4 regions of the Arthrobacter sp. BK1 genome follow, and region 1 is predicted to be linked to each of the others. Evidence: predicted binding sites of a transcription regulator. Region 1 holds the regulator's gene; each other region holds the start of a gene.
The links. Region 1 encodes LexA, which represses DNA repair genes until DNA is damaged. Its sites were predicted from a motif close to TCGAACANNTGTTCGA; they were not measured.
Positions count from the first base shown of each region.

Region 2: the regulator LexA is predicted to act here: its motif matches at 5,305-5,320, upstream of AC1MCA_RS10755 (shikimate dehydrogenase).
Region 3: the regulator LexA is predicted to act here: its motif matches at 4,309-4,324, upstream of AC1MCA_RS19380 (LysM peptidoglycan-binding domain-containing protein).
Region 4: the regulator LexA is predicted to act here: its motif matches at 5,766-5,781, upstream of AC1MCA_RS19485 (DUF6504 family protein).

Region 1 covers NZ_CM155263.1:653,465-660,838, forward strand. Annotated here, with positions in the region: gene AC1MCA_RS02895 (SseB family protein) at 1-381, opposite strand, end outside; gene priA (bifunctional 1-(5-phosphoribosyl)-5-((5-phosphoribosylamino)methylideneamino)imidazole-4-carboxamide isomerase/phosphoribosylanthranilate isomerase PriA) at 390-1,136, opposite strand; gene AC1MCA_RS02905 (hypothetical protein) at 1,239-1,397, opposite strand; gene hisH (imidazole glycerol phosphate synthase subunit HisH) at 1,398-2,162, opposite strand; gene hisB (imidazoleglycerol-phosphate dehydratase HisB) at 2,159-2,782, opposite strand; gene AC1MCA_RS02920 (histidinol-phosphate transaminase) at 2,845-3,963, opposite strand; gene AC1MCA_RS02925 (LysM peptidoglycan-binding domain-containing protein) at 4,051-4,452, opposite strand; gene lexA (transcriptional repressor LexA) at 4,762-5,508, shown strand; gene AC1MCA_RS02935 (ATP-dependent DNA helicase) at 5,649-7,374, opposite strand, start outside.
Region 2 covers NZ_CM155263.1:2,373,800-2,381,173, forward strand. Annotated here, with positions in the region: gene AC1MCA_RS10735 (ATP-dependent DNA ligase) at 1-782, shown strand, start outside; gene AC1MCA_RS10740 (HNH endonuclease signature motif containing protein) at 869-2,494, opposite strand; gene AC1MCA_RS10745 (MFS transporter) at 2,802-4,121, opposite strand; gene AC1MCA_RS10750 (IclR family transcriptional regulator) at 4,349-5,224, shown strand; gene AC1MCA_RS10755 (shikimate dehydrogenase) at 5,420-6,301, shown strand; gene AC1MCA_RS10760 (bifunctional sugar phosphate isomerase/epimerase/4-hydroxyphenylpyruvate dioxygenase family protein) at 6,301-7,374, shown strand, end outside.
Region 3 covers NZ_CM155263.1:4,220,960-4,228,333, forward strand. Annotated here, with positions in the region: gene ribA (GTP cyclohydrolase II RibA) at 1-496, shown strand, start outside; gene AC1MCA_RS19370 (dienelactone hydrolase family protein) at 575-1,552, shown strand; gene AC1MCA_RS19375 (protein adenylyltransferase SelO) at 1,694-3,157, shown strand; gene AC1MCA_RS19380 (LysM peptidoglycan-binding domain-containing protein) at 3,229-4,068, opposite strand; cyclic di-AMP (ydaO/yuaA leader) riboswitch at 4,072-4,261, opposite strand; gene AC1MCA_RS19385 (coiled-coil domain-containing protein) at 4,639-5,775, shown strand; gene AC1MCA_RS19390 (cupin domain-containing protein) at 5,799-6,179, opposite strand; gene AC1MCA_RS19395 (TraR/DksA family transcriptional regulator) at 6,330-6,692, shown strand; gene AC1MCA_RS19400 (DNA alkylation repair protein) at 6,696-7,223, shown strand; gene AC1MCA_RS19405 (DUF1810 domain-containing protein) at 7,241-7,374, shown strand, end outside.
Region 4 covers NZ_CM155263.1:4,233,623-4,240,996, forward strand. Annotated here, with positions in the region: gene AC1MCA_RS19435 (endonuclease/exonuclease/phosphatase family protein) at 1-232, opposite strand, end outside; gene AC1MCA_RS19440 (DUF2177 family protein) at 356-745, opposite strand; gene AC1MCA_RS19445 (lipoate--protein ligase family protein) at 762-1,529, shown strand; gene AC1MCA_RS19450 (MBL fold metallo-hydrolase) at 1,555-2,196, opposite strand; gene AC1MCA_RS19455 (S-(hydroxymethyl)mycothiol dehydrogenase) at 2,193-3,278, opposite strand; gene AC1MCA_RS19460 (mycoredoxin) at 3,363-3,620, opposite strand; gene AC1MCA_RS19465 (SOS response-associated peptidase) at 3,740-4,489, shown strand; gene AC1MCA_RS19470 (VOC family protein) at 4,503-4,925, opposite strand; gene AC1MCA_RS19475 (chorismate mutase) at 4,945-5,265, shown strand; gene AC1MCA_RS19480 (hypothetical protein) at 5,296-5,685, opposite strand; gene AC1MCA_RS19485 (DUF6504 family protein) at 5,828-6,148, shown strand; gene AC1MCA_RS19490 (DNA polymerase III subunit alpha) at 6,145-7,374, shown strand, end outside.

The DNA.
Region 1 (7,374 bases):
GTCGGCCGCCTTCAACATCACCAGGGCCATGTCCGCCTGCTTGTCGGCCGTGAGGCCGTCCACGCCGGCAGCCTCAGCACCGAGCTGGGCGATGATCGGAATGAAGACACGGCTGGTTGCCAGCGAAGCCACCACTGCCGCTTCGTCGCCGCTGCCTTGGACCAGGGCCGCAACGGCCGCGAGGTATCCGGCATCGGCGGTGCCGTCGTCGTTCTCGAAATTGTGGATCTTCGAATCGTCTCCGGCGAGGCTGCGGCCCTCCCACGGCCGGCCGGCCGAATCAGTGGGGCCGCCCGCGCCCGCCAGCGCGGCGGCGATATGGCCGGGAAGGTGGCGCGCCGGCGTGTCTCCCGCGGCCGCCTGGCTGGGGGTGGTGTCCACGGGGCCGGCTAGCGGCGTCCGGCGACGTCAAGCGCTTCGGGCAGCGTGAATGCACCTGCGTACAGGGCCTTGCCCACGATGGCGCCCTCCACGCCCAGCGGGACGAGGGACCGGAGCACCTTAAGGTCATCCAGGCTGGAGATGCCGCCTGAAGCCACCACCGGCTTGCCGGTCTTTTCCACCATCCGGCGCAGCAGCTCGACGTTAGGCCCCTGAAGGGTTCCGTCCTTGGTGACGTCCGTGACCACGTAGCGGGCGCAGCCGGCTTCTTCAAGCCGCCCCAGGACCTCCCAGAGGTCGCCACCTTCCTTGGTCCAGCCCCGGCCGGCCAGGGTAGTCCCGCGGACGTCGAGCCCGACGGCGATTTTGTCGCCGAAGCGTTCGATGGCCCGCCGGGTCCACTCCGGGTTTTCCAGCGCTGCGGTGCCGAGGTTGACCCGGGCCACGCCCAGATCCAGTGCCGCCTCCAGCGATTCGTCGTCCCGGAGCCCACCGGACAGCTCCACCTTGATGTCCAGCCGGCCCACTACTTCGCGGAGCAGGTCTGCGTTGGAGCCGCGGCCGAAGGCAGCGTCAAGGTCCACCAGGTGGACCCATTCCGCGCCTTGCTCCTGCCAGTTGAGGGCAGCGTCGAGCGGGGTCCCATAGCTGGTTTCGCTGCCGGCTTCCCCCTGGACCAGCCTTACGGCCTGGCCATTGACGACGTCGACGGCGGGCAGCAGTTCGAGAACCGGCAGATCGGTTGCGGTGGTCATCTCAAATCCTCTTCGGTGTGGTGTTACTGGAAAGAGCTTGGCTGGTTGGTGCCTTGGTGTGTTCCTGGCCGCTCCGGGCAGGCGGGCGTCAGCCAGGCGGCGTCAGGCGCCGGGAAGTGTCAGCAGGTACGCGGCCAGCAACGACATTCCGGCCAGGACGTAGAAGCTGATCTGGGTCCACAGCGGTTTGTGCTGCTGCCGGAAGGACAGCGCGCCGCCTACCAGGAGGCCGGCGAGGCCCATGAGGATAATCGACCACATTCAGGAGTCGCCATCCGCGGGTGCTTTTTCCGTAGGTGCCGTTTCCGTGGGCCCCTTCTTGCGGAGGCCATCCACCCAGTTCCGCAGCAGGCGGGCACCGGCGTCCCCGGATTTTTCGGGGTGGAACTGGGTGGCGCAGAGCGGCCCGTTCTCCACCGCGGCGATGAAACGGGCACCATGCTCTGACCAGGTCACCTGCGGCGCGGTCATCCTTGGCTGGATAACGTCGAAGTCCCATTCCTGGACGCCGTAGGAATGTACGAAGTAGAAGCGTTCCTGCTCCACGCCGGCGAACAGCTTGGACCCCTGCGGGACGTCCACGGTGTTCCAGCCCATGTGCGGCACAACGTCGGCGGGAAGCAGTTCCACCTTGCCGGGCCACTCCCCCATTCCCTCAGCTTCGGTCCCGTGTTCCACGCCGGCCTCAAACAGCACCTGCAGGCCGACGCAGATCGCCAGGACGGGGCGGCCTCCGGCCACGCGCCTGCCGATCAGGCGGATGCCGTCCACTGCCTTGAGCTCGCGCATGACGGTCTCGAAGGCTCCCACGCCGGGAACTACGAGCCCGTCAGCGTTCAGGACGTCCTCGGGTTTGGAACTGAGGAGAACCTCGGCGCCGGCCCGCTCCAGCGCACGCACGGCTGAACGGACGTTGCCGGATCCGTAGTCAAGCACCGTGACAGTGGGCTTACCTTCAGGCGAAACGGGCTTCTTACCGGCAGCAGGATCGATCACGGCGCCGTCCCGGAGGATCTGGCCACTCACAGGGCACCCTTGGTGGACGGAATTCCCTCCACGCGCGGATCAGGCTCGACGGCGGCGCGCAGGGCGCGCGCGAAAGCCTTGAACTGGGCCTCGACGATGTGGTGGGGATCCCGCCCGGCAATGACGTTCATGTGCAGGCAGATGCCGGCGTGCAAGGTGATGGCCTCGAAGACGTGGCGGGTGAGTGACCCTGTGAAGTGGCCGCCGATCAGGTGGTATTCCTGCCCGGCGGGCTCGCCCCCGTGGACCAGGTATGGGCGGCCGGAGACATCAACCACGGCGTGGGCCAGTGCCTCGTCCAGGGGAACTGTGGCTTCCCCGAACCTGCGGATCCCGGCTTTGTTGCCCAGGGCTGTGCGCAGGACTTCACCGAACGTGATGGCGACGTCCTCCACGGTGTGGTGGACGTCGATGTGGATGTCACCGGTGGCCTTGACCGTCATGTCGATGAGCGAGTGCTTGCACAGCGCCGTCAACATGTGGTCGTAGAACGGGACAGACGTGTCGATGTCTGAGACACCCGTGCCGTCAAGGTTGATCTCCACGAGCACTGACGATTCACTGGTAGCGCGTTCCATGCGCGCGGTCCGATCGGCAGCGTTCGATCCGGTGGAAGTCATGGTCATATGTCCTTTTTGGCGAAGTCAGTGGTGCGGCACCGTAAGGCGCCGGTACTCCAAGTTTAGGCGGGCAGCCCGGCCTGGGTGGCCAGGATGGCTTCCAGCGAGGTCAGGAAGGCTGTGGTCTCAGTCTCAGTTCCCGCTGTGACCCGCAGATGGCCGGGGATCCCGACGTCCCGGACCAGTACGCCTGCGTCCAGGAGCTGCTGCCAGACCTCGTGCGGATTCTCCAGGCCGCCGAAGAATACATAGTTCGAATCCGAGGCGGCCGGCTTGAGGCCCATCCGGGTCAGTTCCGTCACGATTCGGTCCCGCTGTTCTTTGATGTCCTGGACATCGGCCATCAGGGCAACCCGGTGACGGAGCGCTGCGAGGCCGGTCGCCTGGGTGATGGCCGAGAGGTGGTACGGCAGCCGGACCAGGCGGAGGGCATCCGTCACTTCGGGAGCCGCGGCCATGTAGCCAAGCCGCGCACCTGCAAGGGCAAAGGCCTTGCTCATGGTGCGGGAAACAATGAGCCGCTCCCTGCCAGGCAGCAGCGTCAGGGCACTGGGCGTACCGTCGTGGGCGAACTCGTGGTAGGCCTCGTCCACGATCACGATGGTCTGGCTGGCTTCGCCCGCTTCATAGACGGCCTCGACAACGTCCAGGCCCAGACCGGTGCCGGTGGGGTTGTTCGGCGAGCACAGGAAAACGATGTTCGGCTGCAGTTCCTTGACCTGCAGCGCTGCGGATTCTGCACTCAGCCCGTAGTCCCCTGACCGCTGCCCGGTGATGTATCCGGTGTCGGTGCCGCTGGCGAGGAGGGGGTACATGGAATACGTGGGCGGGAATCCCAGGGCCGTGCGGCCCGGACCGCCGAAAGCCTGGAGGATCTGCTGGAGGACCTCATTGGAACCGTTGGCAGCCCAGATGTTGGTGGCGTCCAGGCCATGGCCGAGGTACTCGGCCAGTGCTTCGCGGAGTTCGGTGAACTCCCGGTCCGGGTAGCGGTTGAGTCCTGCCGCAGCCTCTGTCACCGCTGCGCTGATGGCGGCCCGTACGTCGGCCGGCACACCATGGGTGTTCTCGTTGACGTTCAGCAGGATGGGAACATCGAGTTGCGGGGCACCGTACGGTGTCAGTCCGCGGAGATTGGTCCGGAGGGGAAGTCGATTCAGACGCGCTAGCTGGTCATTCACCTGAACAGTTTAGTTCCGGCGGTGACCGCCGAAAAATGTGACGGACCGGCGGGGGCCGGTCCAAGGCAAACCGGGCCGCGCCGAGGCCTACTTGGTGGGAACGAACAGTTGCTGCCCGGGCACAACTCCGCCTGCAGAGAGGTTGTTCAGCTGGACTATATCCGCGATGACATCGCGGGGATCGCGTTCGGGCGCCGCCGAACCGGCAATGGCCCACAGAGACTGGCCCGACTGAACCGTGACGGAGACCGTCGGAGTGAGCGTGAGGTCTGCAGCGGAATCGGCCGCCTTGGCGGGGGCATTCAGGAAACCTGCCAGGGAAAGCAGGATGGCGGCCAGGATGACCAGCGGGATGCCAAAGAGGACGATCCGGCCGCGGCGGGTCAGGCGGAGCGGCGGCAATGACTTGCTGCTCTCCTGCCCGGCAGTGATGTGCTGGACCGAAACGAACTGCGGACGGGAGTCGTGTGAAGCAGATGTAGCTGACATGAAATGAGCCCTCCTGGACCATACTGTGCTGCCCGGTGTGTTCTGCGCTTCCGCCTGCGGTGTCCGGCTTGAGCCGAATGGACCCGGTTTCGAATCCCGCATCAGCGAATAGAACACATGTTCGAACTTTGCCTTCTTAGTTTTAGCACTTATCAACGAACATTGTCGAGACTCGCTAGAACAAATGTTTGAAAAAGCCCTGTGGCTGGCCTACGTTTGGATCAAAGAACAACCACCTCAGTAGTTGATCAGGAGGGTCTGACAATTACTCCGGACAAGCACCCGGGCAACCGAAAGGCAATGGCGAACATGGCAGCACCAGCCGCCGAGGGCAAGGCGAACCCGCAGGGCCGCCAGCCCCAACGGACCCCGAAAGGGCTCACCGCGCGCCAGAAGAAGATCCTCGAAACCATCCAGCGTTCCGTCAACGACAACGGCTATCCCCCATCCATGCGGGAAATCGGCGACACCGTAGGACTGGCTAGTCTCTCGAGCGTCACGCACCAGCTCTCACAGCTGGAGAAGCTGGGGTATCTTCGCCGGGACCCGAAGCGTCCGCGCGCCATGGAAGTTCTGATGCCCCTCACCCTGGACGGCGGGTCCACCAAGCCCAGCGGCTCAGGAAAGCCCGCGGTAATGCACGGAATCGGGGGAACCGTCACGGAACTTCCCACCGCGATGGACACGGCAATGGTGCCGCTGGTGGGCCGGATTGCAGCCGGCGGACCGATCCTTGCCGATCAGGTGGTGGAAGATGTTATGCCCCTGCCACGCCAGCTCGTGGGGCAGGGTGAACTGTTTATGCTGCGCGTGGCCGGCGACTCCATGGTGGACGCCGCCATCTGCGACGGCGACTGGGTGGTTGTCCGCAGGCAGGCCGACGCCGTCAATGGCGATATTGTGGCCGCACTCCTGGATGACGAAGCCACCGTGAAGACTTTCCGGCAGCGGGACGGCCACACCTGGCTTCTGCCCCAGAACACCCAGTACGAGCCCATCCTTGGGGACCACGCCACCATTATGGGCAAGGTCGTCTCGGTCCTGCGCTCACTCTAAAACCGTTCGGGTAAAAGCAACGCGGGGTCATTTAACGTCCCTCGGAAGGACTCCGAGGGACGTTAAATGACCCCGCGTTGTTGGTGGTCAGGAAAGGCACGCTCGCTCCCCCGGACCGGATCCGGTCCGGATCCTGCGGATCAAGAGCCGTCTTTCGCCAGCCTTTCCAGGGCCGCGAATGCGGTTTTGCGGTCTGTGGTGGGCCAGAACGGCGGAAGTGCGGCGCGAAGGAATCCGGCGTACCGCTCAGTGGCAAGCCGCGAATCCAGGACCGCCACCACACCTTTGTCGCCGGTTGAACGGATCAGCCGGCCCGCCCCCTGTGCCAGCCGGATGGCCGCATGGGTGGCCGAAACCGCCATGAACCCGTTACCGCCGGCCTGTGCCACGGCACGGGAGCGTGCTGTCATCAGGGGATCGTCCGGCCTTGGGAACGGAATGCGGTCAATCACCACCAGGCGGCACGATCCGCCCGGAACGTCGACGCCCTGCCACAGGGACATGGTCCCGAAGAGGCAGGTGTCAGGCTCATCAGCGAACTGCTTTACCAGGGCCGTCATGGTGGAGTCGCCCTGGCAGAGGATGCTGAGCCCCAGCCGTGGACGCATCGCCTCGGCTGCTTCCTCGGCGGCACGGCGGGATGAAAACAGGCACAGTGCACCGCCCCCTGACGCACGGATCAGCGCTTCGAGTTCGTCGAGGGCTTCCGGTGAGGCCCCCCGACCGGGTTTGGGCAGGTGCCCGGCTACATACAGGATTCCCTGCTTGGGGTAGTCAAAGGGCGAACCGACATCGATGCCGGTCCAGCTTGGCGCCCCCTCCCCTACCAGCCCGAGCCCGCCGGCGGCCGGTTCGAAGGCCGATCCGATAGCCAGGGTGGCCGAGGTCAGCACCACGGTGTGGCCGGCGAAGAGCCCTTCGCGGAGCTTCCCGGCGACGCTGAGGGGCGCAATGTTGATCAGTACCGGCGCGGTGTCATCCGGCTGCCCGTAGCCCTGCTGTGGATCGAAAGTGCTGGCGCGCGAGAACCAGACCACTTCGCGGTTTTCCTTGGCGACAATCAGCCGTTCGCAGAGTTCAAGGATGAGCATCAGCCGCGAACGGGCAAGCTGCCGCCCGCCGTCGGCCGTTTGCCCACCCTCACCCTTGGAATCGGAAAGCGCGGCCCGGCACGCTTCGCGCAACTGGTCCACGCAGTCCAGCTGTTCGTCGTTGAGGCTGTTCGGGAGCAGCCCGTTGGGCACCCCGGCCAGGGCAAGTTCGAGGTTGGCGGCGGCCGCGTTGAGGGCGTCCACCGTGATGGCCGTGTGCTTACGTGCCCCTGAAGCGGCAGCGTGAACCATCGCCACGGAGAGCTGCCCGGAGACCGCGCCGGTGACCCGGTCCTGGAGTTCGTGGGCCTCGTCCACCACCACGACGTCGTATTCGGGAAGCACGGCAAGGCCTTCAAAGGCGCTGACGGCGAGCATGGCATGGTTGGTGACCACGACGTCGGCTTCGGCAGCGTCGTGGCGTGCCAGTTCGCTGAAGCATTCCTCCGCCATCGGGCACTTCTGCGCGCCGAGACACTCCATCGAGGTCACGGAGACCTGCCGCCACGCACGGTCCGTGACGCCGGGAAGCAGTTCGTCGCGGTCCCCGGTACTTGTCTTTTCGGCCCACTCGCGAAGGCGGACCACTTCCTTCCCCAACTGGGACGACGGCCCGCCCAGCGCGGCGGCGAAATGCGGGACGCTGGTGTCCTCGCCCAGGGAGAAAAGCTGGCCCTCGGCGGGTTCCTCGGAGGGGAACCCGCCTTCGAGCTTATGCCTGCACACGTAGTTGGAACGGCCCTTGACCAGCGCAACCTTGACCGGGCGCTCCAGG
Region 2 (7,374 bases), 1.7 Mb from region 1:
TCCACCCGGCGGCCAGCCGGGTCAAACTGCTGGCGGAGCAGACCCCCGCCAAGTTTGTAGCCTTCGACCTGCTTGCCTTGGGCGACGACGACTACACTGGCCGGCCCTTCGCGGAGCGCCGAGCGGCACTGGAGGAGGCGCTCGCCGGCAGCAAGGCACCGGTCCATCTCACCGCCGCGACCCGGGACAAGGCACTCGCCGAACAGTGGTTCCAGCAGTTCGAGGGGGCGGGCCTGGACGGGATCGTGGCCAAGCCTGTGGCCGGCAGCTATCAGCCCGACAAGCGCGTGATGTTCAAGATCAAGCATGAACGCACTGCCGACTGCGTGGTGGCCGGCTACCGGGTGCATAAGAGCGGTCCGGACGCGATCGGCTCGCTGCTGCTCGGGTTGTACAAGGACGACGGCGCCCTGGCCAGCGTGGGGGTGATCGGCGCCTTCCCGATGAAACGCCGTCAGGAGCTTTTCGAGCAGCTGCAGCCGCTGGTTACCGACTTCGACGACCATCCCTGGGCCTGGGCGAAACAGGAGGAAGGTGAACGGACGCCCCGGAAGGCCGAGGGAAGCCGCTGGAGCGCCGGGAAGGACCTGTCCTTTGTTCCGCTGCGGCCTGAACTGGTGGTGGAGGTCAGGTACGACCATATGGAGGGCGAGAGGTTCCGCCACACAGCCCAATTCAACCGGTGGCGGCCGGACCGCGACCCCGAATCCTGCACCTACGCCCAGCTGGAGGAACCTGTTAACTTCGATCTCGAATCCGTCCTACAGGCCGGGCAGCCGTAGTACGGGTTCGCCGGATTGCCGGATTGCCGGATTGCCGGATTGCCGGATTGTGGGGGTAACTGGGTGCAGGCGGCTCTCGGCTACTGTCAGCTGGCGGTGTGGAGGAACCGTTCGATGCCGCCCTCTCCCAGGGAGAGGCCGATGTGGATGAAGTCGGGGTGGCCCGAGCCGGAGCCGTGGCCCGGTTCGGGTTTGCGTTGTGTTTCGGGTTTTTGGGGCCAGTGGGGTGGTTCCCAGTCGTGGGGTTCGGCTTTGTAGTGTCTGCCGGTGGGTGAGGTCCAGCCGGGGGACTGGTTTCTGGCGGCGGCCGTGGGTGTCCAGCCGCTGTTGTGTTTGAGTTTGTGGTGTTTCGGGCAGAGTTGGGCCAGGTTGCTGATGCCGGTGGTTCCGCCGTGGGCCCAGGCGGTGAGGTGGTCGGTGTCGTTGTCCAGGGACTGGTTGTTGCAGCCGGGGAAGGTGCATTTGCCGTCCCGGAGCTGAAGGGCGTGTTTCATGGCTTTGGTGAGGCGGTAGCTGGTCCGGCCGATCTCCAGTGGTGCCCCGTCGCGGGGGTCCACGAGGACCCGGTAGAAGGATTCGGCCCCGTTGGCCAGGAGGTCCCGGGCCATCGATGCCGGGATCGGGCCGTACCCGTCGAGCATCGCGGGTTCACCGGTGACGCCGAGCAGGGCGAAAACCGGGACGGTGACCAGGACCTGGGCCCGCGGGGTGGGGACCTTGCCCGGATTCACCGCTTCACCGCCGCTGGCATTGCGGCCTTCCCCGCTGCTGGACTCTTCCCCGCTGCCGGACTCGTTCCAGGTGTTGATCGGGGTCCCGGTGTTGGCCAGGGCCCCGGTGTTGTCGAGGGCCGTGGCGTTGAGCGCGATCCCGCTGCTGAGCAGGGCCTTGGCGAACGTGTCGGCGCGGAGCTGGGTGAGGGTGCGCGACTCATCAGGCCCTTGCAGGCCGCGGGCGATCGCGGTGGTGCGGTTCCAGATCGCCACTGCCTGATCTGCGGGGAGGTAGGCGGTGATCCAGGCCATCCCGTCCTGGTCCGGGCAGTACTGGACCCGGCGGTCCAGGACACCCTTGGCGTGGCGTTCCTCGATACTCTCGGCATGGTGGCGTTCCCGCCAGGTGCGAGCCTTGTGCCGGAACCGGGACGCCGGCATCTGTCCTGCGGTGCAGGCCCGGGCGGCATCCGGGGCCTCCGGGCCCGGGTCCAGGAAGTGTGTCTCCAACGCCGCGGCACCTGCCGGGTCAAGGGTGTCCGCTTCCTCGACCATGACCCGGGCGTGCTGCCAGGACAGGGAGCCGTCCCGCAGGGCGGCCAGGGTCAGCGGCAGCCTGGTGGTCAGCATCAGGGAGTGGTGCAGGAGCGAACCCGCGGCCCGCTCGCCGATGGTCAGGACACAGGCGACTTCTGCCCGGACCGCCATCTCCTGCACTGCAGCGTCCCCGGGGACGGTTAGGGGCCCGGCGATCAACGCCGCAGTTTCGAAGTATTTGGCGGCGGCGAGGGCCTTCACGGCGGCCAGCCGCGGCTCCGATTCAGCGACCCGGGAGAGGATCTGAAGGCAGTCTTCGGCCAGGCAGGCCGCAGGATCAGCACCCGAATCCGGCCCGGCGGCTGCTGCTCCAACACGGGCGTCGGTGACCACGGCAGCAAGCACAGCGAAGCCGGCATTGATAGCCGCAAATGCCTCCGCCACCACCGCGCTTGTTCCCATGAATTCATCATCACAGGTGGGTCTGACAATAACGCGGCAGGCCCGGGCCTGGCCCAAAGACCGGAGTCCTCGCTCCAGAAAGACCGGCCCCGGGCGGGTGCCCCCGTGCAAGCGGAAGGGGAAAGAGGGAGGGGCGAGTTCGCGATAGGCACGTGCTGACACCCGTCGTCGTACGTACGTTCCTGCCCGTTTGCTCCGGCCGGTTCCCGCAGCCCGAACATGGGAAAGCCCGCCATTCCGTGGAAGAATGGCGGGCTTTCCTGGAGGAACCGGGCAGGAACGTCCGGTCAGTCGGTCCGGACGGGGATTACTTCAGGCCGAGCTGCTTCGTGGGGACCTTGAAGGTTTCCTTCGCAGTGAGGGCTGAGATGGCTGCGATGCTGCAGATAACAGCGGTGAAGATGCTGATCTGGACCCAGCCCCCGGGCCGGATGCCGCCCATGGCAGCCACGATGGCCGGGGCGAATCCTGCCATCAGGAAGCCCAGCTGCGTGCCGATCGCCAGGCCGGAGAAGCGGACCTTGGTGCTGAACATCTCGGCGTAGAAGGACGGCCAGACGGCGTTCGAGGCTGCATAGCCGCAGGAGAAGAAGCCGATGGCTGCAAGGAACATCAGCGGAACGCTGCCGGACTCCAGGCTCAGCAGGAACACCGGCGTGAGGACCGCACTGGCAACGGCGCCGTAGATGAAGACCGGCTTACGGCCGATCTTGTCAGCCAGCATGCCGAACAGCGGCTGGGTGCCCAGGGCCACCAGGTTGGCGCCGACGACGAGCCAGAGGGTGGTGGTGCCGTCAACACCGGCGACGGTCTTGGCGTAGGTGATGGCCAGTGTGCCGAACACGGTGGATACTGCGGCGATGAAGGCGCAGGCAATAACGCGGAGGACGTCGCGCCAGTGGCCCTTGAGCAGGTCGGCGACGGGGAGCTTGGAGATCTGGGCAGTCTTTTGGGCTTCCTCGAAAGCCGGCGGTTCGTGCAGGGTGCGGCGGATGAAGAACGCAACCAGCACCACCACGGCGCTGAGCCAGAACGGGATGCGCCAGCCGATGCCGAACTTGATCTCGTCCGGGAGGGCCAGGACGGGGATGAAGACGAGGGCGGCGAGGATCTGGCCGCCCTGGGTGCCGGTGAGGGTCCAGGAGGTGAAGAAGGAGCGGCGGTTGTCCGGTGCGTGTTCCAGGGTCATGGATGAGGCGCCGGCCTGCTCACCTGCGGCGGAGAGGCCCTGGCAAAGCCGTGCAAGCACCAGCAGGGCCGGAGCCCACCAGCCCACGGTGTTGAAGTCGGGAAGGCAGCCGATCAGGAACGTCGAGGCGCCCATCAGCAGCAGGGTGAACATCAGGACCTTCCGGCGGCCCACCCGGTCACCGAAGTGGCCCAGGATGACGGCGCCGACGGGCCGTGCCACGTAAGCGAATCCGAAGGTGGCGAAGGACATGACGGCCGCATTTGCTCCCGCATCGGGGAAGAAGACCGTCGGGAAGATCAGGGCGGCGGCCGAACCGAAGATGAAGAAGTCGTAGTATTCGACCGCGCTGCCCAGGAAGCTGGCGAGGGCTGCTTTCTTTGGTGTCCCGGCCGGGGCTACAGTGCCCTGCCCCGCGGACGGAAGTGTCTGGCTCATGGAGTTCCTTTGTGTGACGACAGTGTCGCGGATGGATCTGGGGAGTCGCAGCCGCAGCGTGGTGGTGCCGGGTGCGGTGCGGCTGGAGTCCGTCAATGAATCTGGACTTGTAGCCACATAGTGGGAGCTACTTGTGCGATACAGCAATCATGACTGTGAGTGGAGTCACTTGTCAAGAAAATAATCACCATCTAGAAATTGCTTCCACGATGTGGCAACATCGAGTTATGAGTGTGAACCAAACCACAGCGGCCGATGACGCCTCCGCTGCCACAGATGAAGCTTCCGCCCAGGCCGAGGCCGTGATCAAGAGCGCCGAGGCAAATGCCGGGGTGAAAGCTCCGAAGGCTGACCGTACTGACATGGTGGGTAAGGCGCTTGGGCTCCTGGTCCTCCTTGGCGATGAACCCAAGGGTGCCAGTGCAGCCGAGATCTCCCGCCGTGCCGAGCTTCCCTTCAGCACTACCTATCGGCTGCTGGGTTCCCTGACCCGGGACGGCTTTGTGGACTATGAGCCGGATGGCCGCCGCTATCACCTGGGCCTCCGGATCTTCCAGCTGGGCCAGCGGGTCTCCAATCACCATGGATTCGCCGGTACAGCCATGCCGGTCCTGCGCCGCGTGACAGAGCAGACGGGCGAGGCCACCATCCTTAGCGTCCGCGACGGCCATCACCACCTGACGGTGAACAAGGTGGACGGCCCGCAAACCTTCCGCGTGACCAGTGACCCCGGTCATCTGGGTGCACTGCACGCAACCGCGGTTGGCAAGGCCTTGGTGGCCTTCGCCGAGGACGCGGAGCGTGAAAGTCTCATCGAAGAGCTGGACCTCGAGCCGCTGACCGAGCACACCATCACGGACCGCGGGGTCTTCCGCGCGGAAATGGAGAAGGTGCGCCGGCAGGGCTACGCGGTCATGGATGAGGAGAACGAGAACGGGATGCGCGCCGTGGCGGTGCCGCTGCTCAATTCACAGGGCCACGCCTTCGCCTCCCTGGCCACTGCCGTGCCGGTTTTCCGCCTCAGCATGGAGGCCCTCCTGGCGCACGTCCCCCTGCTGCAGGAAGCTGCCGCCGAGCTGGCCGCGCGCCTGCCGCAGCGGTGATGCGGGGGCCGGGCCGGGTGTCAATGCCGCGCCGGACCCGGAGCCGGCAACAACCCCCGCCAATATTCTATGTTCGTATGTCGAACAAGAGTGCGAGAAGTGAACAAGTGTTGTACTGTAATCCCTATCACCGGCCCGCCGCGTCCGCCCAGTGCGACGCCGCCCGCCAGGTGCCGTATCAAAGGAGCTGCCCGGATGAGCAATCGAACTGAGTCCTACCTTGTGGGACTGGTTGGCGATGGCGTGATGCCGTCACTCACCCCGCCCATGCACGAACGCGAAGGTGATGTGCAGGGCCTGCGCTATCTCTACCGCCCCATCGACCTGCTGGAGCTCGGACTGACTGGTGAAGCTGTGGGCGACCTGCTCAACAGTGCCCGCAGCCTCGGCTTCAACGGCCTGAACATCACCCACCCCTGCAAACAGCTTGTACTCCAGCACCTGGATGAGATTTCCCCGGACGCCCTCAAGCTGGGCGCCGTGAACACCGTGGTGATCGAGGACGGCCGGTTCATCGGCCACAACACGGACTTTTCCGGCTTCGCCTCCGCCCTTGCCTCCGGACTGCCGGGAGCGAAACTTGACCGGGTGGTCCAGCTCGGCGCCGGCGGTGCCGGTTCCGCCGTCGCTTACGCCCTGCTGACCGCCGGAGTTCAGGCACTGGACCTGGTGGACGTCGATCCCGCCCGCGCCGCGGCGCGCGCCGGGGAACTGGCCGGCTTCTTCCCGGGCCGCACCGTCACGGCGCGTACGACGGCGGAGCTGCCGCAGCTGATGCCCCTGGCCGACGGTCTGGTGCACTGCACTCCGGTAGGAATGGCCGCCCATCCGGGAGCTCCGCTGGATCTTGATCTGCTCGAACCACGGCACTGGGTGGCGGACATTGTCTACCGTCCCATTGAGACCGAACTGGTGTTGGCTGCCCGGGCCAAGGGCTGCGAAGTCCTGGACGGAGGGCGGATGGCTGTTGGCCAGGCTGCGGATGCATTCCGGATCTTCACCGGGCTGACGGCTGACGCTGACCGCATGCGCGGCCACTTCCTGGAGCTTGTGGCCGCTGAAGAGGTGGCCGCCTGATGCGCACCGGAATTGCCACCGTCTGCCTTTCCGGCACCCTGAAGGAGAAGATGCAGGCCTGCGCCATCGCGGGCTTTGACGGCATCGAAATCTTCGAGCAGGACCTGGTGACCTCGCCGCTCGCGCCGGAGGACGTCCGGAAAATGGCCGCAGACCTTGGCCTGACGCTGGACCTGTACCAGCCCTTCCGCGATTTCGACAGCGTGGAAGAGGACCTCCTCGCCGCCAACCTGCGCCGGGCCGAAGCCAAATTCAAGCTCATGGAGCGGCTCGGCATGGACACCATCCTGGTCTGCTCCAACGTGGCCACGGCCAGCATCGACAGCGACGACCTCCGCGCCGAACAGCTGGGCCGCCTGGCAGCCCTCGCGGGGGACCACGGCGTCAAGGTTGCCTATGAGGCCCTGGCCTGGGGCAAATACGTCAGCGATTACGAACATGCCCACAAGCTGGTGGAAGCGGTGGACCACCCCAGCCTGGGCACCTGCCTGGATTCGTTCCACATCCTTTCCCGCAACTGGAACACCGCTCCCATCGAAGCCTTCAACCCGGAGAAAATCTTCTTCGTCCAGGTTGCCGACGCGCCCAAACTCTCCATGGATGTGCTGTCCTGGAGCCGGCACTACCGGGTCTTCCCGGGCGAGGGTCAGTTCGAGCTGGCCAAGTTCATGGGCCACGTGATCCGGGCCGGCTACAGCGGACCGGTGTCGCTGGAGATCTTCAACGACGTCTTCCGCCAGTCGGACGTGGAGCGCACGGCCGTTGACGCCATGCGCTCGCTCATCTGGCTGGAGGAACAGAGCGCCAAGTGGCTGGACGCCAACGCCCCTGTACTGGCCGCCGCCAATGCCACCGGCAATGGTGCCGCAGCTTCGAAGGCCCCGGGCCGTCGTCGTTATCCCATGGAACTGGCCACCCTGCCGCAGGTTGCCGAGCCGGCGGGATACAACTTCGCCGAGGTCCGGGCCGCTGACTCGAAAGTCCTCGAAACGGTCCTGGGCCAGCTGGGCTTCGAGTTCAACGGCAGGCACCGCACCAAGGACGTGCAGCTCTGGTCCATGGGCCACGCGCGG
Region 3 (7,374 bases), 1.0 Mb from region 1:
GGCCACGTTCCTGAACATGGTGGCCCCCGCGGCCGCCCTGGGCGCTGCCGAGCACGCCATCGAGGTGTTCCGCGAGCTGATGATGGTCCGCAAAGTCAAACAGACAGTTCAGGCGCGCCAGGCAGATTCCCCCCTCGCCCAGGCCCGCTTTGCGCAGGCATACGGCCAGGTCGCCACCGCTCGGTTGCACTGGGACGAAGCCGTCCGTGTGGTCTCCGGCTCCTATCGGCGCCGGCCCGTTACCTTCACCGACGGGGAACGGGCCCGGTACCGGCTCTCCCTCGGTCTGAGCGGCGCGGCGTCAGCCGAGGCCGTCCGGCTCATCCTTACGGGGTCTGGCGGCAGCGTCCACCGGCTGTCGCACCCCCTGCAGCGCATCCAGCGCGATGTCAACGTCCTGCTGAACCATGCCGCGCTGACCATGGATCCGATCCTGGAACAGGCCGGCCGCGGACTCCTTGACCTCGGCTTCACTATCCCGGCGGAACAGTTCTAGGCGCAGCAGAGGCTGACCGACCCTTGCAGGACCGCCGCCAGAGGAGGAGGATAATCGCCTCAGTCGAGGAGGCCTGTGGTGATCGAGCTTGGAAAGTTTGAACGGTATCTGATCGAGGAATTCTTCGACGATTACCGCGCCGGGGAGATGTCCCACGGCACATTCACCCGCAGGGTCGCGTTCATCATGGGAAGCATGGCCGCAGCATCTGCGGCCATGCTGCTTGTGGGCTGCACCCCGGAGGAAGTTCCCTCCGGCAGCGACCCGATGCCGAGCTCAGACCGCCCGTCTTCCTCCGCGGCGGGCAGCGCCGCCACCGGAAGTGCGGTTCCTGGGGCGAAAAGCCCCCTCTCCGTACCGGAGGGTGCTGCGGGGGTCACGAGGGCGACCGTCACCTTCGCCTCCGGAGGCACCGACATCAGTGGCTATCTCGCCCGGCCGGAATCAGGACAGTCTGGCCCCGCGGTGATGATCTGCCATGAGAACCGCGGGCTCACACCGCATATCCAGGATGTTGCGCGGCGCTTCGCCAAGGCCGGCTATGCGGCGTTGGCCCTCGACCTGCTGAGCAGGGAAGGCGGCACTGCCAGCCTCGACTCCGACGCAGTCTCCGGAGCCCTCACCAGTGCCGGAGCCCCACGACACGTTGCCGACTTCGGGGCGGCCTTTGAGTACCTCCAAGGGCAGGATTTTGTGGACCCGGACCGGATTGCCATGAACGGCTACTGCTTCGGCGGCGGCATCACCTGGCAGGCGGCAACCGAGTTGCCTGGCCTTAAAGCCACCGCTGCGTTCTATGGGCCCGCCCCTGACCTGGCCAAGGTTCCGTCAATCAAGGCAGCGGTGTTCGGCATCTATGCTGAACGCGACCAGCGGATCACCGGGGCCATGCCCGCCCTCCGCGATGCCCTGGCAGCAAACAACATCAAGTACCAGCTCACCGTGTATCCCGGCGTCGACCACGCTTTCCACAACGACACCGGCGAGCGCTACAACGAGGCACAGGCCACCGCGGCCTGGAACGACACGCTGGCCTGGTTCAAGCAGCACGTCTGAGAGTCGGCTCCACCTCAGCCGACGGGATGGCCATGGTCGCAGGTAGCCCTGCCCTAGGGGCAGGCGCCGCACACCGGAGCGGAGACGGCGGATTTTGGCACTGAAGGCAGCGGACGCACGCCCCGCGGGTAGTCTTGAAAGATGAGAGCCGCAGCCACAACCACGCTCACCTTCGAGGGCCGCTTCGCCCGTGATTTCGAAGAGCTGGCCGTTCCCTGGCAGGCCGAGGAGGCCCCGGACCCGCAACTCCTGGTCCTGAACGAGCGGTTGGCTGCAGAGCTGGGCCTGAGCCCGGCTGAGCTGCGGACCCCCGAAGGGATACGCCAGCTGATCGGCAACCTGATCCCGGAAGGTGCCACGCCGGTTGCCCAGGCGTATGCCGGGCACCAGTTCGGCGGCTATTCGCCGATTCTCGGCGACGGGCGGGCGCTGCTCCTCGGGGAAGTCACGGACGTCCACGGGCGCCTCCGCGACGTCCATCTCAAAGGCTCCGGCCGCACACCGTTCGCCCGCGCCGGAGACGGCCTGGCCGTCGTCGGTCCGATGCTGCGCGAATACCTCGTCAGCGAGTCCATGCACGCGATGGGCATCCCCACGACGCGGTCACTCGCCGTCGTCGGGACAGGGCGGCCGGTCCGCCGCGAAACGATGCTGCCCGGCGCTGTACTCACCCGGGTCGCGGGCAGTCATCTGCGTGTGGGGACTTTCCAGTTCGCCAGGGTCAATGGAGACACGGACCTCCTCCGCCGCCTTGCTGACCATGCGATCGGCCGCCATTATCCGGATGCGGCGAAGGCCATACAGCCTTATGTGGCCTTTTTCGACGCGGTGATAGTTGCCCAGGCGACGCTGGTGGCCCGGTGGATGCTGGTGGGGTTTGTTCACGGTGTAATGAATACGGACAACATGGCGATCTCCGGCGAAACCATCGATTACGGTCCGTGCGCGTTTATGGACGCCTTCAACCCCGGCGCCGTCTACAGCTCGATCGATCAGGGTGGACGCTATGCCTACGCCAACCAGCCGCTGATCGCTGAATGGAACCTCACCCGGCTCGCCGAGGCGTTGCTGCCCCTGCTTCATGAGGATCAGGAACAGGCTGTTGCTCTGGCCGTGGAGTCCCTCGGCGCCTTCCGCATGGAGTACAGCGCCGCGTGGCTGGACGGGATGAAGGCCAAACTGGGGCTGGGCGCGGCCGCAAGCAATGATGTGGCGTCGTCGCTGGCAGTGGACCTGCTGGCCATGTTGGAGAAAGGGGACGTGGATTACACCTCGTTCTTCCGGAGCCTCAGTTCAGCAGCCCGTGGGACCACTGAAGATGCCCGTGCCCACTTCGTGGACCCGGGGCCGTTCGAGGCATGGGCTGAACGCTGGCGCGCCCTGGCTCCTGAGGCGGAGGCCATGGACCGGACCAACCCGGCATTCATCCCCCGGAACCACCTGGTTGAGGAAGCCCTTGCCGCCGCTACAGGCGGAGACATGGGCCCTTTCAACCGTTTGGTGGATGTGCTGGCCGACCCCTACACGGAGCGGCCGGGCCTGGATCGCTATGCCGGCCCCGCTCCGGATGACTTCGGGAGCTACCGGACTTTCTGCGGGACCTGAGCGCAGGAAACAGCGGACGACGGCGGCGGGGCGGCTTGCGGCTGCCCCGCCGCCGTCGGTTCCGGCCGGGATCACGCTACGCGGACGAACGACGCTCCCGTGAGCCAGCTGATGGAGTGGACTTCGGTCTTGTAACCGTCCACGCCGCCGCTGACAACCTGGCCGTTGCCGGCGTAAACGCCCACGTGGCCGGCCGTGATGACGAGGTCACCGGCGGCCGGTGCACCCACCACGCTGCCGTACTGGAAGAACTGGCCCGGGGCCAGGTCTCCCACGCTCTTGCCGACCGAACGCAGGGCTTTCTCCACCATGGCGGTGCAATCCTGCTGGATTCCCACCTGCGAGTAGGCGGACGCCAGGATCGCGGAGCCTGCGGCACCGGACGGAGCCGGGGCTGCAGGAGCGGCGGGTGCCGCGGTGGAGGCCAGCCGGATGCCGGTGTTGGTCGGAGCGGCCGGGGCAGCGACTGCCTGGGCAGGTGCCGGTGCGGCGTAGCCGGCGCCCGGAATCTGGATCTGGTCGCCGGGGTAGATAATGGCCGCGATTGACAGGCCATTGGCGGCCAGTACGTCGTTGAGGGTGACGCCGTAGGCGGCGGAAATTGCGCCCAGCGTGTCGCCCGATACGACGGTGTGGACGTTGGCTGCGGCTGCTGCGGGAGCAGCGGCCGGGGCAGCCGCCGGCGCGCTGACCTGTCCTTGGACGTTGGTGGTCCCGGACGCGTCCGGGCCCTGGACGCCGGCCTGGGCTGCAGTTCCGGCACCGAAGAGCATGCCGGACGCGGCCACAGCGATGAGGGTTGGCCTGCCGATGGTGCGGGCGTGTGCTTTAGCTGTCGAAGACAGGCCCGTCAGCACAATAGAGCGGTTTGCAACGGCACGATGGCGTGCGGAAGTGGTGTTCTTTGACATGGTTGATTGCCTCTCCCATGCCTGCGGGGTGAGCTGTCGGGTTCGGGTCGGAGACACCCGGCCGGCAACGCCTCCGTCAAGGACGGAGCGGTATCGACTTAACCCCAAGGCTTCCTTCGAAGCCGTGGAAACGTGGTTCCCCCGTCCCTGCCAGTTGAAAGCGACTGGGGTCCCGGTTCAGCGGCAGGGCTCGGCATACTGACGGGAATGTCCCGGCTTTTAACCGGGGCACCGGACGACCATAACCTCTGTTCGACGGCAATGTCACATTCCGGTAACGGAATGTAAGCGGTAGAAGTGCCTCGCTTCTGCGCCCGCTTGGACACCTGACCGTAACGATGTTGCAGGTCAGGGGCGGAATGCCGTATATGCCGGGTAGGCTCACAAACTATGTCGCGTTTTCTCCATAAAGTGAGGCTGCCTGTCATTGCAGGAACCTTGGCGCTGGCCTTTGCCGCCTCGTTATCAATGCTGCCGGCACACGCTGGGGACGACGCACCGCCCGCCGGTTATCCGTCATGGCAGGACGTGGAGAACGCCAAGCAAAGCGAGGCCGGGAAAGCCGCGGAGGTGGCTAAAATCAATGACCTTCTGGGCGGGCTTCAGAGCAGGGCCGAAGAATTGGGGACAGCTGCGGTCACCTCCGCGGCCGAGTACGCCGTCGCGGAGACAGCCCTCCAGGCAGCCAGCTCAAGATTGGACGAACTGACCGCCCGGACCGCCCGCGCCACCGCCGGACTGGCACAGCACAAAAAGGAAATCGGAGCCCTGGCGGCCCAGTCGTATAAGACCGGCGGCACCAACATGGGCTTCTTCGTGGCCCTGGACGCCGTGCAGACCAACAGCATCCAGGGCCTCAACATCGTCCGGATTGTCAGTGACAAGACCGCCGACCTGGTCAGCAAGGCGTCCGCTGCCGAGCGGGTGTCCCAAGCCCTCGCTGACCAGGAGAAAGCGGCCCGGGCAGAGCGTGAGCGGCTGTCAGCGGAAGCGAAGAGCAAGCTCGACTCCGCCCAGGCAGCCCAGGAAGCCATGTCCCGGCAGATTAAGGAACAACACGACCACGGTCAGGAGCTCACTGCTCAGCTGGCATCCCTCAAGGGGTCAACGGCGGCTGTGGAAGGTGAATTCCGGCAGGGCCAGGCGGCCCTCGCCGCCTATGAGAATGCCCAGGCAGCCAAGCGTGCCGCTGCTGCCGCGCAGGCGCGGCAGCAGGCGGAGGCGGCGGCCAAGGCGGCTGCCCTGGCAGCTGTCCAGAAACCGGTGAACCCTGCGCCGGTGAACCCTGTGCCGGTGGCACCTGCCGCGCCACCGGCGGCTGCACCGGCGCCCGTTCCGAGCCCGACGCCGGCTCCGCCTCCCGCCGTCGTCGTGCCGTCTGTGCCGGGCGGAGCTGTGAACGATCCGGCCGGGGCGAAGAGCTACGCCTCCGGGCGGCTGTCCGCCTACGGCTGGGGCCAGGACCAGTTCCAGTGCCTCGCCCAGCTCTGGACCAAGGAGTCCAACTGGCTGACCACAGCCACCAACCCCTATTCGGGCGCGTACGGCATCCCCCAGGCGCTGCCGCCCGGCAAGTTGAGCTCTGCCGGGAGCGACTGGCTCACCAGCTACAGGACGCAGGTGGACTGGGGCCTGGCCTACATCGCGGACAGGTACAAGTCTCCGTGCGGTGCCTGGAGTCACTCGGTTGCCAACAACTGGTACTGACGCCCGGCCGCGGAGGCGGTCCGTCAGGTTCCCGGGGCCTTCGCAAATTCCGCCGCGCTGAGGAATTCAATGCCCACGAAGGGCTGGTCCCCGTCCACCCAGGCGTCGTGTCCGGGCGGAATGGTGTAGGAATTGCCGGCCGTGATGCCGATGCGGCTGCCGTCCGTGGTCTCGACGCTGAGCGCTCCGGACACGCAATAACCCACATGGTTGTTCTGGCACGAATCGGTCCCGACCACGGGTTTGATGCAGTCGGACCAGCGCCACCCGGGGTGGAAGGTGAAGCGGCCGACTGTGTAGTCGCCCAAGCTGACGATGTCCACCTCAGTCTTGTCCGGAAGGCGCTTCTCATCCGGAGTGTCGTGGGATTTGACTGCCAGCTGGGTCACGATATTTGTAGGCATGGCGGGCGACTTTCTCTGCGGGATTTTTGCCCATCAGCTGTCCGTCCCTGGCTGCCAGGCAGCATCTGAAGCGCTTACGATTGCCAGCATGCTCTTTCCACCGGTGGTTGTCGAGCCTCTTGCGGCGGGCGTCGGGGCTAGGCTTTCCCCATGGCTGATTTCGAACGGTTCCGGCTCCTCCTGGAGGACGAGCGCGCCAGGAAACTGGCACTGCTGCCGGCGCTCCGGGCCGACATTTCCTCGGCCAATGCGGCCCGCCAGGATTCCAATGTGGACGACGAACACGACCCGGAAGGTGCCACCATTGCCTTCGAACTGTCCCAGGCGGCTGCCCTCCTGGACCAGAGCACTTCCGGGCTGGCCGAAGTGGAAGCGGCACTTCAGCGGATCGCGGATGGCACGTATGGAATCTGCGCGGTCTGCGGAGAGCGCATCGCCGAAGGCCGGCTCGAGGCCCGGCCCTGGACGACGTTCTGCATCAACCACGCATCTGCCGGGCGCCGCGGACGGTAAGCCATGAGTCAGAGGGTGCAGGACGCGGCGGCTTTCATCGACACCACGCTGCAGAACGAGGGCTCATGGTACCGGGCCGATGACGTCGAAGCCAGGGTTGGCGGTGCCCTTGCCTCTTACGGGGCTTCGGTGGGAGCCATCCGCGGGACGGTCCGTGATGCCCGCCGGAAATTCAAGGAGCTAGACCATGACGAAGTGACGGCGCTGGCCTCGCTGCTTTGGGGCCGGCCCGGCCCCGGCAGGCGGCCCGTCTTTGAACGCAGGCTGGCGGCAGTGGTTCTCCTGCAGTCGGGCGCTGACCTGCTGCGCCATACAGATCTGACCAGGATCGAGGGGTTCATCCGCACTGCCCGGACAGCTGAACTGGTGACCCCCCTTGTGGCAGACGTCGTCCTGCCGCTGTTGGCCGGGCTTAAGGGGAAAGACCGGCAGCGCGCAGAGACCGTCATTGGCAGGTGGCGCCAGGACCCCGAGGACTCGGTCCGCCAAGCCGCCGCACAGACATCCGGCATCACCGCCGGGACCGCTTAGATAAGAGGAGATAAAGAATGAGCGAGACCTACAACCTGGAACGCTTCGTGGAGGCCCAGGACAACCCGGGGACTTACGGGCAGGCACTGGCGGAGCTGCAGCTTGGGCAGAAGACGGGCCATTGGATGTGGTTCATCTTTCCCCAGTTCGC
Region 4 (7,374 bases), 1.0 Mb from region 1:
GCGCGAAGGTCTTTGTCTCATAAGCGGTAAAGCGGTCGCGTCGGTAATAGATGGCCAGGCCGAGCCGGTTCCCCTTGGTGGCATCGGCGAGATGCAGCGGTCCCACGGCGTCCGGAAGCCTGGTGGTATCGCATTCCTGCAGGCACAGCGCATCGGCGCGGAAATCCTGGGCCAGGTCCACCAGCTCTCCGCTGGCCTGGTGATTCCGGAGGTTGTAGCTAATGACGCGTATCAGTGGATGACCTCTCCCGGGGATTGGCAGGTTGAACCAGCTCCTGAGTCTATCCACGTGGGCTGCCGCGACACGGATTCTTCCGCTGTATGTCAGGTGCCTTATGCCAGGTGCTGCCGGATGTCAGCTGCTGCGGAATACCAGCCATCCCGCGAGCGTGGACAAGCCTGTCAGCACCGCGCCCCACAGCATGTCAACCACAATGAGCTGCAGCGGCCAGGTCTTGAGGGTGGCGGCGTTCGTGAGGTCGTAGGTTGCGTATGCGAAAGCGCCCAGCGCCGCACCATAGCCGACGGCGGTCAGCCAGCTGCCGCCGTCGAGCGCCGGCCGCAGCGCAAAGAAGACAATCCCCGCGATGTAAATGAGATAGAAGGCCACGGCGTACCCTAAATGTGGCTTGTCTGCCAGCAGCTCACCGATGTGGCTGCGGTAGAAAGGGTTCATCAGCTTGAGCCAGACGGCGTCAATGGCCGCAAACGCAACGGCGACAACAAGGAATTGCAGTATGACCATGAGGGAGCTTAGCAAGATGCTGGAGGGCCAGGCGGGACCCCGCACGCTCACCGTGGTGCGTCAGGACCGGTCGCTGGGCGCGGCACGTGACCTGGAATTTGGACTCGAACTGCTGACCCAGGCAAAGACGGGCCGCATCGGTCCCACCCTGAGGTTGTACCGGCCTGCACCCACCGTCGCCTTCGGCCAGCGGGACACCCGCCTGCCGGGCTTCGACGCCGCTGCCCGGGCCTGCCTGGACCTCGGTTTTGAGCCCCTGGTACGGAAGGCCGGCGGCCGTGCTGCCGCCTACCACGAGGGCACCCTTGTGGTGGACCACATCGAACCCCATGCCGATGCCATTGCCGGTTCCAAGAACAGGTTCGGTTTCTTCGGCGAATTGCTGGCCCAGGCCCTGCGGAGCGTCGGCGTGCAGGCAGCTGTGGGCGAAATCCCGGGGGAGTACTGTCCTGGAGAGTTCAGTGTGCACGGCATCAACTCCGCTGACCCGGCAAACCGGGTCAAGCTTGTTGGCACGGCCCAGCGCGTAGTGAGCGGTGGCTGGCTCTTCAGCTCAGTGATTGTGGTGGAAAATTCCGCTCCCATCCGCAGGGTGCTGACGGACAGCTACGCAGCCCTGGGCCTGGACTGGGACCCGGCCACGGCTGGTGCGGCCAACGACCTGGTCCCCGGCCTGACGGTCGAGGATGTCCAGGACGCTGTGATCGCTGCGTACGCGGGCCACGTTTCCCTCAGGGATGCCGGATTCAGCAGCTATGCCGGGGTCACCGGAGGGGAAGCGTAGCCCGCGCCGTTGGCGTGCGGGGCTGTCAGTGGCCCCGGGCGATCCATTCCTGGAGGTGCGGAGCTTCCGCGCCGATCGTGGTGGTGTCCCCATGGCCGGTGCGGACCACGGTCCCGGCCGGAAGGGGCAGCAGCCAGGTCCGGATTGAATCGATGATCGTGGGGAAGTCACTGTAGGACCTGCCCGTCGCTCCCGGACCGCCCTGGAACAGGGTGTCACCGCTGAAGACGGTGCCTTCGCCGTCGGGCCCGTCCGCCAGGTGGAAGGACACCGAACCCGGCGAGTGCCCGGGGGTGTGCAGGGCCTTCAGTCTTGCACCGGCCACCTCGAACAGGTCTCCGTGGCTGATATCGACGTCGGGATCCACCTCGGGATACACGCTGCGCCAGAGCATCCAGTCAGCCTGGTGAAGGTGGATCGGGGCCTGGAGGAGGTCCCGGAAGTCGCCCACTGACCGGATGTGGTCGTCGTGGCCGTGGGTCAGCAGGATGGCCTTCAGCGTCCGGCCGCCCACTGCAGCAGCAACGGCCTTGGCGTCGTGTGCCGGATCGATGACTACGCATTCCTCCTCGTTGCCCACGATCCAGACGTTGTTGTCCACGTCCCAGGTGCCGCCGTCGAGCGAGAATGTCCCGGAGGTGACCAGACGGTCGATCCGGAGGCTCACAGTTCCACCACCGAGCGCAGGACCGAACCCGAGTGCATTTTGTCGAAGGCTTCCTCCACCTGGTCGAGGGTGATCCGCTCGGTGACGAACGCATCCAGGTCCAGCTTGCCCTGTTTGTAGAGGCTGATCAGCATGGGGAAATCCCTGGACGGCAGGCAGTCGCCGTACCAGGAGGACTTCAGCGACCCGCCGCGGCCGAACACGTCCAGGAGCGGCAGCTCCAGCGTCATCTCAGGGGTGGGGACGCCCACCAGGACCACTGTGCCGGCGAGGTCGCGGGCGTAGAAGGCCTGCTTGTACGTTTCGGGGCGTCCGACGGCGTCAATCACCACGTCGGCGCCGAAGCCGCCGGTGAGTTCGCGGATTTTCTCCACGGGGTCGTTCGCGGAGGAGTCAACCGTGTGGGTGGCGCCGAGTTCTGTGGCGCGTTCCAGCTTTTTTGCGTCGATGTCCACCGCGATGATGGTGGTCGCGCCCGCGAGTGCGGCACCTGCGATGGCAGCCACGCCCACGCCGCCGCAGCCGATGACGGCTACCGTATCGCCGCGCTTGACCCCGCCGGTGTTAATGGCGGCACCCAGCCCGGCCATCACGCCGCAGCCGAGCAGCCCGATCGCGGCAGCATCGGCGTCGGCATCCACTTTGGTGCACTGGCCGGCGGCCACGAGCGTCTTCTCGGTGAAGGCTCCGATCCCGAGGGCGGCTGAGAGTTCGGTGCCGTCCTCGAGCGTCATTTTCTGGGTGGCGTTGTGTGTGTTGAAGCAGTACTGGGCCTGACCGCGGTTGCATGCCCGGCAGTTGCCGCAGACAGCCCTCCAGTTCAGCACCACCCGGTCACCCGGGGCGACGTTCGTGACGTCAGGGCCGACGGCACTGACCACGCCGGTGGCCTCATGACCGAGGAGGAAGGGGAAGTCATCGCTGATGCCACCGAGCTTGTAGTGCAGGTCTGTGTGGCAGACGCCGGACGTGATGATGTCAACGAGGGCCTCACCCGGGCCGGGGTCCGGGACCAGGATGGTCTCCAGAGTGACCGGGGCGCCCTTGGAACGGGCTACAACACCTTTGACTTTATGGACCACGGAAGGCTCCCTTAATGCAGATCGACAGAACGGGACCAACACGGATGTTGGTCCCGTTCTGTCTACCACATGTGCCGGGGAGAGCTAGGCCGCGAGGCGGCTCTTGACCTCCGCCAAGGAGGGGTTGGTGGCGGCTGTGCCGTCCGGGAAGAGCACGGTGGGGACGGTCTGGTTGCCGCCATTAAGCTGCTCTACGAGCTCGGCTGTGCCCTCCACCTCTTCGATATTGATCTCCGTATAGCCGATGCCCTGCGCGTCCAGCTGCTTCTTCAGACGGTTGCAGTAACCGCACCAGGTGGTGGAAAACATGGTGATGGTGCCGTTCTCGGGGGTAAAGTCCACGGAGCTCTCCTGAATTCGTTGAGGGGGTTCGTTCCTGTCAACGGTAACCCGCAGCAGGGTATTCCCCGGTGCGGGTGGCGCCGGATGACAGTGCCCTGCAGTGATGGCATGCTGAAGCCATGTGTGGACGCTATGTGATGGCACGTGCCGTGGGGGATCTGCTGGCGGAGTTCGACGCGCAGCTGGAAGAGGACGTGGAGCTGCCGCCGTCCTGGAATGTGGCACCCACGGACGATGTTCCCATCGTGCTGGAGCGCCTGAAGGATGACGCTACCGTGCGGCAGCTGCATGTGGCCCGGTGGGGCCTGGTTCCGTCCTGGGCCAAGGATCCCGGCATTGGCGCCAAGATGATCAACGCCAGGAGCGAGACGGTGCTGGAGAAGCCGGCGTTCCGCAAGGCCATCCAGTCCCGCCGCTGCGCCGTACCGGCTGACGGCTATTACGAGTGGAAGCAGGGCACCGGCAAAGCCAAACAGCCCTACTACGTCCACCCGGGCAAGGGGAGCGGCCTGGTGTTCGCCGGCCTGTACGAGTGGTGGAAGGATCCGTCCAAGGCTGAGGGCGATCCCGGACGGTGGCTGCTTTCCACGTCCATCCTGACGGCGGACACTCCGCCGCCGGGTGCCGAGTCCACCGTGTTCGGCAAACTCACTGCCCTGCACGACCGTGTACCGCTGCCCTTGGACCGCGCCACGATGGAGTCCTGGATCGACCCGCAGATCGACGACGCCGCCTTCCTCGTGGACCTGGTCCGCGCGCATGTGAAAGAGGTGGCAGCGGACTGGCACGTGGATTCCGTTGGCCGGGAGGTGGGAAACGTCCGCAACAATTCCCCGGAACTCATCCGCCCGGTGGAGGCACTCTTCTAAGGCGCGGGAACCGCTAAACGGTGACTTCGCCGTCGTCGTTCACTGCCCACGTGGGGTTGTACGCAACTTCCCACCGGAAGCCGTCCGGATCGGCGAAATAACCGCTGTAGCCTCCCCAGGGCTGGGTGATCGGCCCGGCAACCATGGTTGCCCCCGCTGCCGCAGCCTCAGCAAGGACCTGGTCCACTTCCTCCGTGCCGGCAAGATTATGGCTCAGCGTGATGCACGGGACCGGGCCGGGGGCGCTGACCCCTGCCTCGGCCTGCATCTGCCGGGCGTCCCACAGGGAAAGTATCAGGCCCCGGTTGACCTGGATAAACACCACGTCTCCGGGAATCTCGCGGTGGATGGGCCAGCCAAGGCCTTCCGCATAGAACCGGCGGGAAGCCTCAACGCTGCGAACACCTAGTGAGATGAAGTCGACTCTGGGCTGCATGCTTCGATACTGTCAGATCATGGCGACAATACAAGGAAACGAACGGGACGCTTTGGCCGACAAGGAACAGCTCGCTGCCGTGCGCATTGCGGTGGACGAGGTGGACGACCAGATCGTAACCCTGATCGCGCGGCGTGAACGGCTGATCCGGATTGCCGGCACTTTAAAGGGGGACGACGCTGAAGTCCGTGCTCCTGGCCGGGTGGAGCGGGTGATTGAGCATGTACGGAACGCCGCCGAGAAGAAGGACATCGATCCGGACATCGTGGAGTCCACGTACCGGGCCATGATTTCGGGCTTTATTGAACTCGAGCTCAAGGTCCATAAAGAAACCAGCTGAGTTTCCGAAGCACTTCTGTAGTGCTTCCTCTTAAAGTGCTTCCTCGACCGGGAAGCCCCCTTGGAAATCGCGGCCGTCGGCTTCGCTGAACGCCGTCATGAAGTGCCCTTTGCCAAGCCCTTGAATGGCTGCCATGGGGAAGTTTCCCGTGATGGTGTTTCCGGAGTGGGTCACTCCGGAAAGGTCATAGTTTTCCTCGGTGGTCTGGTCATGGCAGAACGAGTAGAAGGCGATTGCCTCCCCGTTCAGGAATTCAATACCCAGGCGTCTTTGCGAGGAATGGTCAGGGCTGGACGCCACCAGTCCCACTACGTACGCACCAGCCCCCGGTATGTTGCCGTCGATATCAAAGTTGGCCACGAGCGTGGTGTCCTGGGCTTCGATGCTTACGTGCTTGAGGAGTGCGTCATGGGAGCTCATGGCACAATCCTGCCCTCCTGCCGGCCGTCCGTCCACCCCCGTCTAGGTTTTGCCGGGGCACCGGCGTAGACTTTGTTTATTCGAATACATATTCGAACAAAATACTGCGAACGTCTGTATCAGCCGGCTCCGGGAGGCACCCATGGGTATGTTCAGCGAGTCTGTGGACGTCCGCTGCACTCCGGCCGGCCAGCCACTGGAACTCTCCTGGGCCGGAAGGCAGTACCAGGTGTGCGCCGAGCCTTCGCGGTGGTACGAGCGCCGTCAATGGTGGGCCGAAGAAAGCCGCGCACCTCTTGGCAGCGGGCCAGGGCTGGTTGACCACGAGATCTGGCGGGTCCAGGTCCAGGCAGTTCAACGGGATGCCGCAGAGCTGCTCACCCTTGACCTCACCCGGCACATCGGCAGTGGCCGCTGGAGGCTCCTGCGGATCCACGACGCCCTCCAGCCCAAAACAGCATGACCTTTACGCACCTCCATGTTTCCACCGCCTTCAGCGCGCACTACGGCGTATCCTGGCCCGACGAACTCGCCCAGGTTGCCGCCGCTGACGGCGCAACGGCCCTTGCCTGCACTGACCGTGACGGCCTCTATGGCACCGTCAAACATCTCAAGGCCTGTATGGCAGCGGGCATTGATCCCGTGGTGGGGGTGGACCTTGCGGTCTTCGACGACGACGGCGATCACCGTACCCAACTCGCCGGCCGCGTGGTGGTCCTGGCCCGGGGCAACAACAACGGGGCAGGCTACCGGGCGCTGTGCCGGTTAGTCTCAGATGCCCATGCCCGTACCTCAGGCAAAGCCGGGGGAGCTGTGCCGGTGGCCGTCACCCGCGCTGAACTCGCCTCACGCACGCTTGACCCGAAAACCCTGAAGCCGGTGCTGACCGTCCTGATCGGCCCGGATTCCGACGTCGGCCGGGCCATGGGCGGCAGGAGGTACCTGCTGCCCCGCACCCTTTTCAAGCGGTGGGTCGAGGCCATGCCTGCCGGAACCCTGGTAGCCGAGGTCGTCTCCCAGCTCAGTGCCCCCGGAGCGCCCCTGAGCACCTCCCATGCAGTGCGCATGCTTAAACTTGCGGAAGAACACCACGTCCCTGCTGTGCTGACCAATGCAGTGCGTTACTGCGCCGAGGACGGCGCAGCCACAGCGGACGTGCTCGATTCAGCCCGGACACTCAAGTCCCTGCCGGAACTTGCGGCAGAACCGCTCCTTCAGCCCAATGGGCAGGGCTGGCTGAAATCGGCAGGGCAGATGCTTCAGCTGGGCAAGGAAATCATCCATGCCGCCGGGTATGGCACAGCTGACCTCAAACAGCTGATGGCCCAGACTGAGGCGCTCGCCGATTTCTGCCGGATGGATCCGGTAACGGACATGGGATGGAAGCAGCCGGTGGTCCCCGAAGCGTCCGTCATTGGAATAAGCCAGGACCCGCACCTGGAACTGGTGCAGCGTTGCGAAGCAGGAATCGGCCGGCGCTTCCCCGGTATCACCGGCTCTGCCTTGCAGGAAATGCGCCAACGCCTGGACCATGAGCTCGGCATCATCCTGAACCTCGGGTTCTCCTCCTACTTCCTCACCGTGGCCGAAGTCTCCCGGATGATCCAGGACATGGGGGTCAGGGCTGCCGCCCGGGGGTCAGGTGCCTCCAGCCTGGTCAATTACCTGATCGAGGTCAGCCACGTTAAC